3 regions of the Sporosarcina sp. FSL K6-5500 genome follow, and region 1 is predicted to be linked to each of the others. Evidence: riboswitches for the same ligand, from Rfam matches in the RefSeq annotation. Region 1 holds a riboswitch; each other region holds the start of a gene.
The links. Region 1 has a riboswitch for thiamine pyrophosphate ahead of thiT (energy-coupled thiamine transporter ThiT). Riboswitches for the same ligand answer to the same signal wherever they lie in the genome.

Region 1 (3,054 bases):
GCAATGCTTTTTTATCTGTTGTATCCGCTGCAAGGAAACACCCAATAACGGCACCTGCCTGTGACAGGTCAAGTGCAACCTCTTTTAATGATTCAATAAGGTTTACAACTTCTTTTGACGCACCAGCTGACTGAGGAACTTCAAATGCAGAAGCCGTTTCTTCTAATGAACCTAACTTTTCTTTTACGCTATCCAAATGTGTCCGTAGTTCTGTCGATCCACTTCCACCTTTAAAGAAAACGTCAAGATCCCATACTTCAGAATACGTTTTTTGCGTCACTATTATTCCCCCTTAATTCATTCAAAATTTTCTAAAAACACAACTTGATTATAACATGAATTTTCGGTATGCGAAATAATGCAATTGTGACGGAAGGTTCATACTTTCCTTCGCAGGTTCCACCATTCCTCTGTATACTATTCAGTAGGAGGATTTAAATATGTTTAGAATTATAATTATGACCTTTTCGCTCATTGCGGTCGTTCTAGTCAATGCAGCTGCGAATATAATGCCTATCAATGGAAAAACAACCGGGCAAATCTCTAATAGTTTACCGGTACTATTTACACCTGCAGGATATACCTTTTCAATTTGGGCAGTTATTTATCTGCTTCTCGCTATCTGGTTATACGGCTTTATGCGCAACACAGTAAACATTAATCATGCATTATTCAATCGGAGGGTAGTTTTGTTTGTGCTCAGCTGCCTATTAAATATCACTTGGATTTTGCTTTGGCATTTTGGTTTCTTCGGATGGACAATTATTATCAACCTGCTTCTTCTTTTAACACTGTTAACCATTTATTTTACTTATTCTATAAAAAATAGTCATATTCATGGTAGAGTTCCGATTGCTGTCTATCTAGGATGGGTTTTTGTCGCGACCATTGCAAATATCAGTTACGTCCTTACTTTGCATGAATGGTCTGGTTGGGGACTAAGTGACCCGCTATGGACCGTCATCTACTTGACTATCGCAACCGCTATTGCACTTCATTTTTTATACCATTACGCGGATATAGCATTTAGTGCTGTCTTCATATGGGCATTTATAGGTATCACTGTAAAAAACGGTGCTGATGAACTATTCGTCTCTGCCGCAGCCCTATTTCTTGCAGCTACAATCGCAGGATTCATGTTCTTCAGACGAAAGTCATTCACACCTAAATAAAAGTGCAAGACGCTGTTTAGCCCCGACAAGCGCTGAAAGACTTGAAGACAAAGGCGGTCTTTGCCTTTTCGGCAAGACTGAAATTAAAGGAAGGCAGTCTAAAATCGCGACATCCTGTCGCAACAAGGAGGGATGTAGCTCAATCCCTCCCCACTGCATGACCCACTTCGTGTGGGCCCAGGGGGCTGGCGTCTGGAGTCTAGACATCGATCCATGTAGAACAACTTATACTTTCTTACCTTTAAAAAAATCGCCGTCCTCCCACATTGGGCAGAACGGCGATTTTCTATTTTCTCTCTAAAAGACGCGGTGCTGTAGTGAATAATATTGACGCAACAATTGCTGATAATATTATTGAAGGTATCATGTAACTTGCATTGTATACGAGTGAATAGAGCCATACGGGCTGTCCCTCAGGTGCATAAGATGCAAAAAATACAATTCCACCAATGAAGTGAATCAAGTATCGAAGTAGGCCACCGATAACTGTCCCCACAACGATTGCTGTAACCATTGAGCCTTTGTTGCCTTTTACTTTACTACTTAACAGCCATGCAAGTGTAACACCTGCCACTCCAACCAACGTGTACGCCACGAAGTAATCAAGGGCAGCCTGTATTATATTAAAGACATAGCCTCCCATCATCAGTTGCAATAACCCGCTGACGAAGCCAGTCAGCATACCGCCTGCAATCCCCCATCTAAATGCCATGACAACAATCGGCAACATTGACAGCGTAACCGAGCCACCCTGTGGCATTTTAAAACCAATCTGATCAAGTACAAATGAAATTGCACCTAAAATAGCTATTTCAAGTAAAAGTTGAAGTCTTTTCCGATCCAAATTAATTCATCCCTTTCCTAGCTCAGCGAAAGATGTGGGCATAAAAAAAGACATCCCGAAATAGATGGGACATCGAATATGTCAATTTCCATCCACATTCCTACGCAAGAATAATCTTACAGGTTCTAAGGGTCAGGACGTGCTGTCCAATCTCAGCCAAATAGGCTCCCCCTGTGGTTCCAGTAATTTAGTTGTCTAGTTCATTGTATAAGATGGGGATCCTATAAGCAAGATGATTAACAGGGATGATAATTATCCTATATATGTTGAAATTAAGAATTCCATTAAATTCGCTGCGGCGCTAGGAGATGCCGCCAATCTCAGGCTCCAGTTAACCCTTGTATGGCCTCTTCGCCAAGTTTAATCTAGGGATTCATTTACTCAATATATATATAGTTAAACTAAAATGGAGGGATTCGTGTGTCGAACAATAAACTGTTAGCCGCCCTATGCTACTTTAGTGTCTTCTTCACCCCTTTACTTATACCCGTCATTATTTATTTCGTTTCGGATGACCGTGAAGTAAAACACCATGCCAAGCGCTCTCTCGTTTCACATCTTGTTCCTGTCGTACTTCTTATTGCAGGATTTATCATTTTTTCTTTTTCAATGTTTTCCTTTACCTACGACCTGAATGTAATGCCTAGTGGTAACTTTGGATTTTGGAAATTAACACCTGTCTTATTCATGCTAGTTTATGGAGTTTTGCTCATAGCAATTCTAATTTGGAATGTGTTTCAAGGTGTTAAAGTATTGAAGTGAATGTTTATAAAACCACCTATTCGGGAAAAAAGTAACAAATGCTGTGTTTAGGAGTGATTCGTAATGAATATTGGAAAATTATTAAAAACCGCTATTAAATTGGCGCCTATCGTCTATCCGATTGTTCGCAAAGTAATGAAAGAAAAAAAAGCAACAAGCACGACAATCCCAAAGAAATAATTCGACAGTCTGCAAACGTTTTTTAAGTTTGTAGGCTTTTTTGTTCAGCTCCATATGATATAGTATGGTATGGAAAAGAATGAACGGAAGAAAGGA
Region 2 (3,054 bases), 800 kb from region 1:
CAAATATCGTGGTTTTCCCCGCACCAGTAGCTCCTGAAATAACGAAGAGTCGATTGTCTTTCAATTCCCTGAAATCGACCGTTTCCGTCCCTTTATATGGTCCAAATGCCGTCACCATTAATTGAATTGGTCTCACAGCTGTGTCCCCTCCTTGTGCATAACTTCATGGAGCACTTCTGAAAAGAGGGTCTCCGTTTCTACGTCTGCCGCTTCTCCTTTCATCTCTTCGTAAAATGCTTTAAAGAGTGCTAAATCATCATGCTTCCCATGTTCCATACGTTGTTCATCAACCGCATTTGCGGTCAGCATGAGCACTTTACGCTCAACATGCATCGCGTTCGGATAGACTGACCGTACTTTTTCCATCGGGAATAAAACCGGTGTCTCATCTAGCAATTTAACAAAAACATAATCCTCACTTACTGGGTGCAACAAAATATGTTCCATCGTCCCTACAACCGTCCGCATATCATGCTTTGGCTTCAACTCCCGTTTCTCAACAGATACCTGCCCTGCAGCGTCAAGTTCGATAATTAGAAACCCTTTATTATGATGTTCTTCTGAAATCGAATATTTCATTGGCGAACCCGCAAATCGCACTGTTTCATTTAACACATAATGTGCCTGATGTAGGTGGCCAAGTGCAGTATAATTAAATCCTTCGAAAAGATGCGCCGACACATATTCTGCCCCACCAATTGCCAACGGTCGTTCGGAGTCACTCGTGTTATTTTCACTTTCTCCGTGAGGTGTCACAAAAGCATGTCCAACAAATACATGTCGGACCCCCTCTGCCATTTGTTCACGGATAGTTGCCGTCACTTTCTTCATCGCATCGTTATGGTTCACAATCGTTTCATCTTCGTGCAAATGTTTTACAACAGAAGGATCCGCAAATGGTACGAGATGGAAATGAACCTCACCGTAGTCATCTGACAAAACGACCGGTTCGATTACTTTCGTCATCTGACCTGCAATATGGTAGCCATTTACTCGCATCAATCCGCTTCCAAAATGGAGGCGTCCCGGGCTATCATGGTTTCCTCCAATCGCAAGGACTGGTATTCCAAGTTCCATAGTGATTTTTCCAAGCACTTCGTCAAGTAGTGCAATCGCTTCTGTAGGTGGCACCGCACGGTCATACAAATCGCCTGCGATAACGACCGCATCTGGCTTCTCCTTTTTGACTACCTCTACGAATTGATTGAGCACATAACGCTGTCCTTCTGTCATATATATACCTTGAACGAGCTTGCCTAAATGCCAGTCCGCTGTATGGAAAAATTTCAAATTCATTTCCCCTTTCAATACTTTTTCTTTCTACTTTACAGGATAATTCTTGTAAAAGGAAACATACATTCCTTTCTAACTTTTCACAAAGTTAAGGTTGACCTTCTATTTTTAATATGCTTATAATGGGGATGAGTCCAATTTCATATGATCCACCGCTAGGGGTGCTCTAACAGAGCTGAGAGAGGCATGTGCCTTGACCCTTATAACTTGAACTGGTTAATACCAGCGTAAGGAAGAGGTGCTGACACAATAATTCTGCCGGTCTATTTTCCGGGATACTTTTGATTGTCTACAACCCACTTCTTCTTCAAGGAGTGGGTTTTTTGGTTTTCAAGAATACAAAGGGAGTGTTGATATCATGAAGTTCACTGACCGTTTGTTAGAAAAGACGTTACCAATCTGGAGACAGAATCATAGCCATCCGTTCGTACAAGGAATTGGCGATGGGACGCTTGATCCGGATAAATTCAGGTTTTATATGGTACAGGATTACTTGTATTTGATTGATTATGCAAAACTGTTTGCGATCGGGGCTGTAAAAGCTGACGACTTGGAAACGATGGGCAAATTCGCGACACTACTCGATGGGACGCTGAACAAGGAAATGGCCCTGCATCGAAGCTACGCACTGCGGTTCGGCATTTCTGAACAGGAACTTGAAAACGCTAAGCCGTCACCAATTGTTCTTGCCTATACGCACTACATGTTACACGTCTGTCAAAATGGAACCGTTGCGGAAGTGATGGCTGCTCTGCTTCCTTGCGCATGGAGTTACTGGGAAATCGGTAAGGAGCTAAATGCTATTCCAGGTGCTGCCGATCACTCGTTATATGGCGATTGGATTCAGATGTATTCTTCGGATGAATTCAAGGAACTTGCGGGCTGGTGTATTGATTTAATGAACAAATCAGCAGAAGGAAAACCGGAGCATGAACTGTTAAAGCTCGAGGAGATCTTCCTCAATACAACTCGTTATGAATATATGTTTTGGGATATGGCAAATACAAAACAAATGTGGCCTGGAGTTGAAATGATAAATGCTATCGTTTGACGGTGTTTCATTCACGTACGAATCAGGCAACAGCATACTCGATAATCTGTCATTCAACATTCTTCCCAGTGAGTTTATTTCGATAATTGGTGTTAGCGGTTCCGGTAAAAGTACGATTTTTCGTCTTGTAACCGGATTAGATGAACCCTCAGGGGGTACCATTTCTCTTGAAGGGAATCCAAATACTCAGCGCCTTGGAAAGGTCGGCTATATGCCACAACAAGATTTGTTACTGCCTTGGCGAACCATTTTAGAAAATGCATGTCTTCCGCTTGAAGTAGCCGGATTAGATAAGAAGGCCGCCAAGGAACAAGTACAACCATTATTACAAGAGTTCGGTCTTGGTGGAACAGAGGATAACTATCCAGGAGAACTTTCGGGTGGAATGAAGCAGCGCGTCGCTTTCTTACGCGCTGTTCTTTCTGGCAATTCCCTACTATTGTTGGATGAACCGTTTTCAGCACTCGACGCCATCACCCGACTGGCTATGCAAGAGTGGCTCATCAATCTGTGGGAAAAGCGCAAATCAACTGTCCTTTTCATCACACATGACGTAGAGGAAGCACTGTTTCTGTCAGACCGTATTTTTCTGTTGCAAAACAAACCTGTCACTTCATTCGTGGAAATCGAAGTGCCTCTTGAAAGACCTCGAATAAGAAACGATTTACATCGCGCTGAAATGCTCGAGCTAAAAGAACTGCTTATCGGCA
Region 3 (3,054 bases), 510 kb from region 1:
ATATGGCATCACATTGTTACTTGTATGATTTTTGCCAAAGTAAGTAAGGAAAGCTTGTTAAATGCAGCAGAGTGCCCGAAATTTCATCTTCGGGCACTTGCAACTTTTATAGAAAGGTAGTTATTCTTCCATCTTCCAAAGTAGTTGCATTTTCCACTTAAACATTGTAGGTATGTGGTGGACAGTTAGTTGTAACAGGATTACCGAAAAGAGTGTAGCTGGCATTTCCAGCCACATTTAACCCGCGGTAAAGGTGTTGTAATCATTTCGTCCAAAGCTAGCCGCAAATGTACAAGTCAAACGTAGACTTTTAAGCTTTTCTTAAGGTTTAGGCTGTCCCTTGTAAGGTGCCTTCGCTTAGTTTATATAGGCATCCATTTGTTCAACATGTAACAGTTTAATAGTAGTAGATGAATGGGGAGATTACTTGCACTCCTATTTTTTCGTATTACACCACTCATTTATAAATAACATAAGCGTCTTGGTAAATACCACTAATTCTTCAATGTTTATCTTTTCATCGACTGAATGTGCCTCTTCCAACTTTCCAGGACCATAGATAACAGTTGGAATTCCTGCTGCTCCTAGCCAGCCCGCATCTGTTACTGATCTCGACATACCTATTATTGCAGGACTTTTTTCGGTTTGTTCATGACAATGCGCAAGAAGTTGAACAGCTGCATGGTCCGCATTCATTTCAAGCGCCGGAAATATTTCTCCACGTTCTTCAATCATTGATTTTCCACCCCAGCGAAAGTGAATGGGATTTTCTCTTAACCACGTGTCTGCTTTTGCTACATGGTTCAAATGCTCTTCGATTTCTTTTGTTACAGATTGATAGGTTTCATTCGGATAGAAATGAACGGTGATCCAGAGCCGACATTCATCCGCCACAAAAGCTGCATGCCTTCCTCCTTCTATAACTGCTGGATTAATAGTAGTGGTGCCAGGCGCAAAACCCGGATATTTTTTTGTCACAGCCCAGTGACGTTCTAAATCTTGTAATCCAGCAATAACCTTCATCATCTTTTCTATCGCACTAGCCCCATTAACCGAACCGCCTGCATGAAGCATACTCATCCTCATTGCATCATGGAAAACTTCCTTACTTTTAATCGTTATCCAGCCGGTAATCACACCACCCTGACCATGGATTTGACGATCACTGCCATCGACTACAAGTGCAAAGTCTGCTGTATAGCCTTTTTCCATACATGAAAGTGTTCCTGCCTCTCCCGCTTCCTCCCCAATGACAGTCTGAATTTGCAAATCACCTTTCAGTTCCACACCTAGTTCGTTTAATAATTTAACGGCTAGTAAAGTCGCCGCTACTGCACCTTTCATATCGGATGTTCCTCGCCCATATGCGTTGCCATCTTTAGTCGTTAGTTCAAAGACAGGCACAGTCCACTCTGTTTCATCCCCCACTTCCGCAACGTCTATATGTCCATTAATGATTAGGCTGTTATACAGGTTTCCATCCGTTCCCTTTTTAACGCCTACAACGTTCGGGTCGCCAGGAAATACATCCCAACTAACCGTTTCAAATTTTTCTTGTGCTAAAAAATCTTGAATATACCGCTGTACGCCTGTTGTATTTCTTGCCGGTGGACTAACTGTCGGGAAACGAACGAGGTCCGCTAGCAATTGCACTAACTCCTCTAGACGTTCATCAACTAGGTTACTAATTTTATTTTCCATTTTACTCATCCATCCCTTATCTATATTTTTGGTAGGTGAATCTATATACGTTGTAATAAAGAATTCCATTGAATTCACTACGGCGCTAGCCCTTGTAATGCGCCTTCGCGCAGTTCACTATCTTTATTTCATTTGTTCAACATATATACACTGGAACAGAAAACAGCCGCTTTCCATAATCGGAAGGCGGCTGTTTTCTACGTATATAAAGACATTGAGTGTAGAGTTTCAGCTGCTTCCCTACGCTAGTATGAACTAGATCAGGTTCGAAGGGTTTACATCTATGATGTGTCTCAGCCTAAACGGCTCCCCTAGCAGTATCTATTTAGTTTTTTCTTCTTCACAATGCATCTGTTCTTTCTTCCCCTTTAGGAAGATAGTTCGATAAGTCGATATCACGTAACCCGTTCTTTATTTTAGTTGTGTAACCTAAATTTTCATTCGATAAAAACGAAGCTTTTGAAGCAATCATTTCTTCTAATAAAGGCAAATACGTCGGATCAATATCTTTCCAAAGTTTGTACGAATTTATTAAATCCTCTAAAGTCAGATGCTTGTAATCATCGCCTTTATAGTCACGTAATGCGGAAATACGATACCAAATATCGCCATTATCACGAATCCAATCCTCTTTATCCGCTACAATCGCTGTTTGTATAGCCTGCGCTGTATCTAAATACTTCTGATCACCGAACTCATTATAAGCCATGAGTAAAACGTTCATACCGCCCAACACATGATTCATAGAGGCATGCGTCGTTACTTGCTGTGCAATCGGGAAGTAATCCGCGATGTAGTAAGACTCGTCATTCACAGGAATGACGTTTCCTTTACTTTTTTGTGAGACTAGTAAGTCAGCATAATTACGCAATGGCTCTTTCGCATTCTCAATTCCAAAATCAGCACCACTATTATAGTAGAAAAGCGCGATTTGCTCATTAAAACGTGTATCAATGAATGGAGCTGTAATGTCATATAAATCTTTCAAATAGGTGCTTGTAACTTCTGTTTCCCAATAATCTTTGTCACCTTTGAAATTCTTCAAGTTAACAAATGAGTTGTAAATTAAGTTCTCAAAATAACGATCCTCTTGCTCATTATATAAAACCAGCGCACGATCTTCTTTTAATAGAAGTAAGTTCCGCCCATATCCTTGCCCTGTATCAGGCATTGGCTCTGTGGTTATCGCCATTTTATTGTATGGGCCACCCGCCGTGTACCAATTATTACGTTTTTTATAATACTTAGCTGACTCAAGCATCCAGCTCTCCATATTCTCTTCATTCGCAAATAATTGGTCATCCGCATTCATATACCACTGATCTACAATGTCATTGCCTTTTGAATTTAACG

Region 2: it holds a riboswitch for thiamine pyrophosphate, as region 1 does, so the genes downstream of both, tenA (thiaminase II) here and thiT (energy-coupled thiamine transporter ThiT) in region 1, are expected to answer to the same signal.
Region 3: it holds a riboswitch for thiamine pyrophosphate, as region 1 does, so the genes downstream of both, MKX62_RS13815 (acetylornithine deacetylase) here and thiT (energy-coupled thiamine transporter ThiT) in region 1, are expected to answer to the same signal.

The regions. Positions count from the first base shown of each region.
Region 1 covers NZ_JBBOTP010000001.1:2,366,112-2,369,165, reverse strand. Annotated here, with positions in the region: gene MKX62_RS11130 (M3 family oligoendopeptidase) at 1-280, opposite strand, end outside; gene MKX62_RS11125 (tryptophan-rich sensory protein) at 441-1,172, shown strand; gene thiT (energy-coupled thiamine transporter ThiT) at 1,459-2,016, opposite strand; TPP riboswitch at 2,097-2,198, opposite strand; gene MKX62_RS11115 (DUF4870 domain-containing protein) at 2,437-2,778, shown strand; gene MKX62_RS11110 (hypothetical protein) at 2,842-2,958, shown strand.
Region 2 covers NZ_JBBOTP010000001.1:3,165,729-3,168,782, reverse strand. Annotated here, with positions in the region: gene MKX62_RS15250 (SMC family ATPase) at 1-136, opposite strand, end outside; gene MKX62_RS15245 (exonuclease SbcCD subunit D) at 133-1,290, opposite strand; TPP riboswitch at 1,441-1,544, shown strand; gene tenA (thiaminase II) at 1,652-2,344, shown strand; gene MKX62_RS15235 (ABC transporter ATP-binding protein) at 2,331-3,054, shown strand, end outside.
Region 3 covers NZ_JBBOTP010000001.1:2,872,510-2,875,563, reverse strand. Annotated here, with positions in the region: gene MKX62_RS13815 (acetylornithine deacetylase) at 436-1,710, opposite strand; TPP riboswitch at 1,922-2,024, opposite strand; gene MKX62_RS13810 (S-layer homology domain-containing protein) at 2,042-3,054, opposite strand, start outside.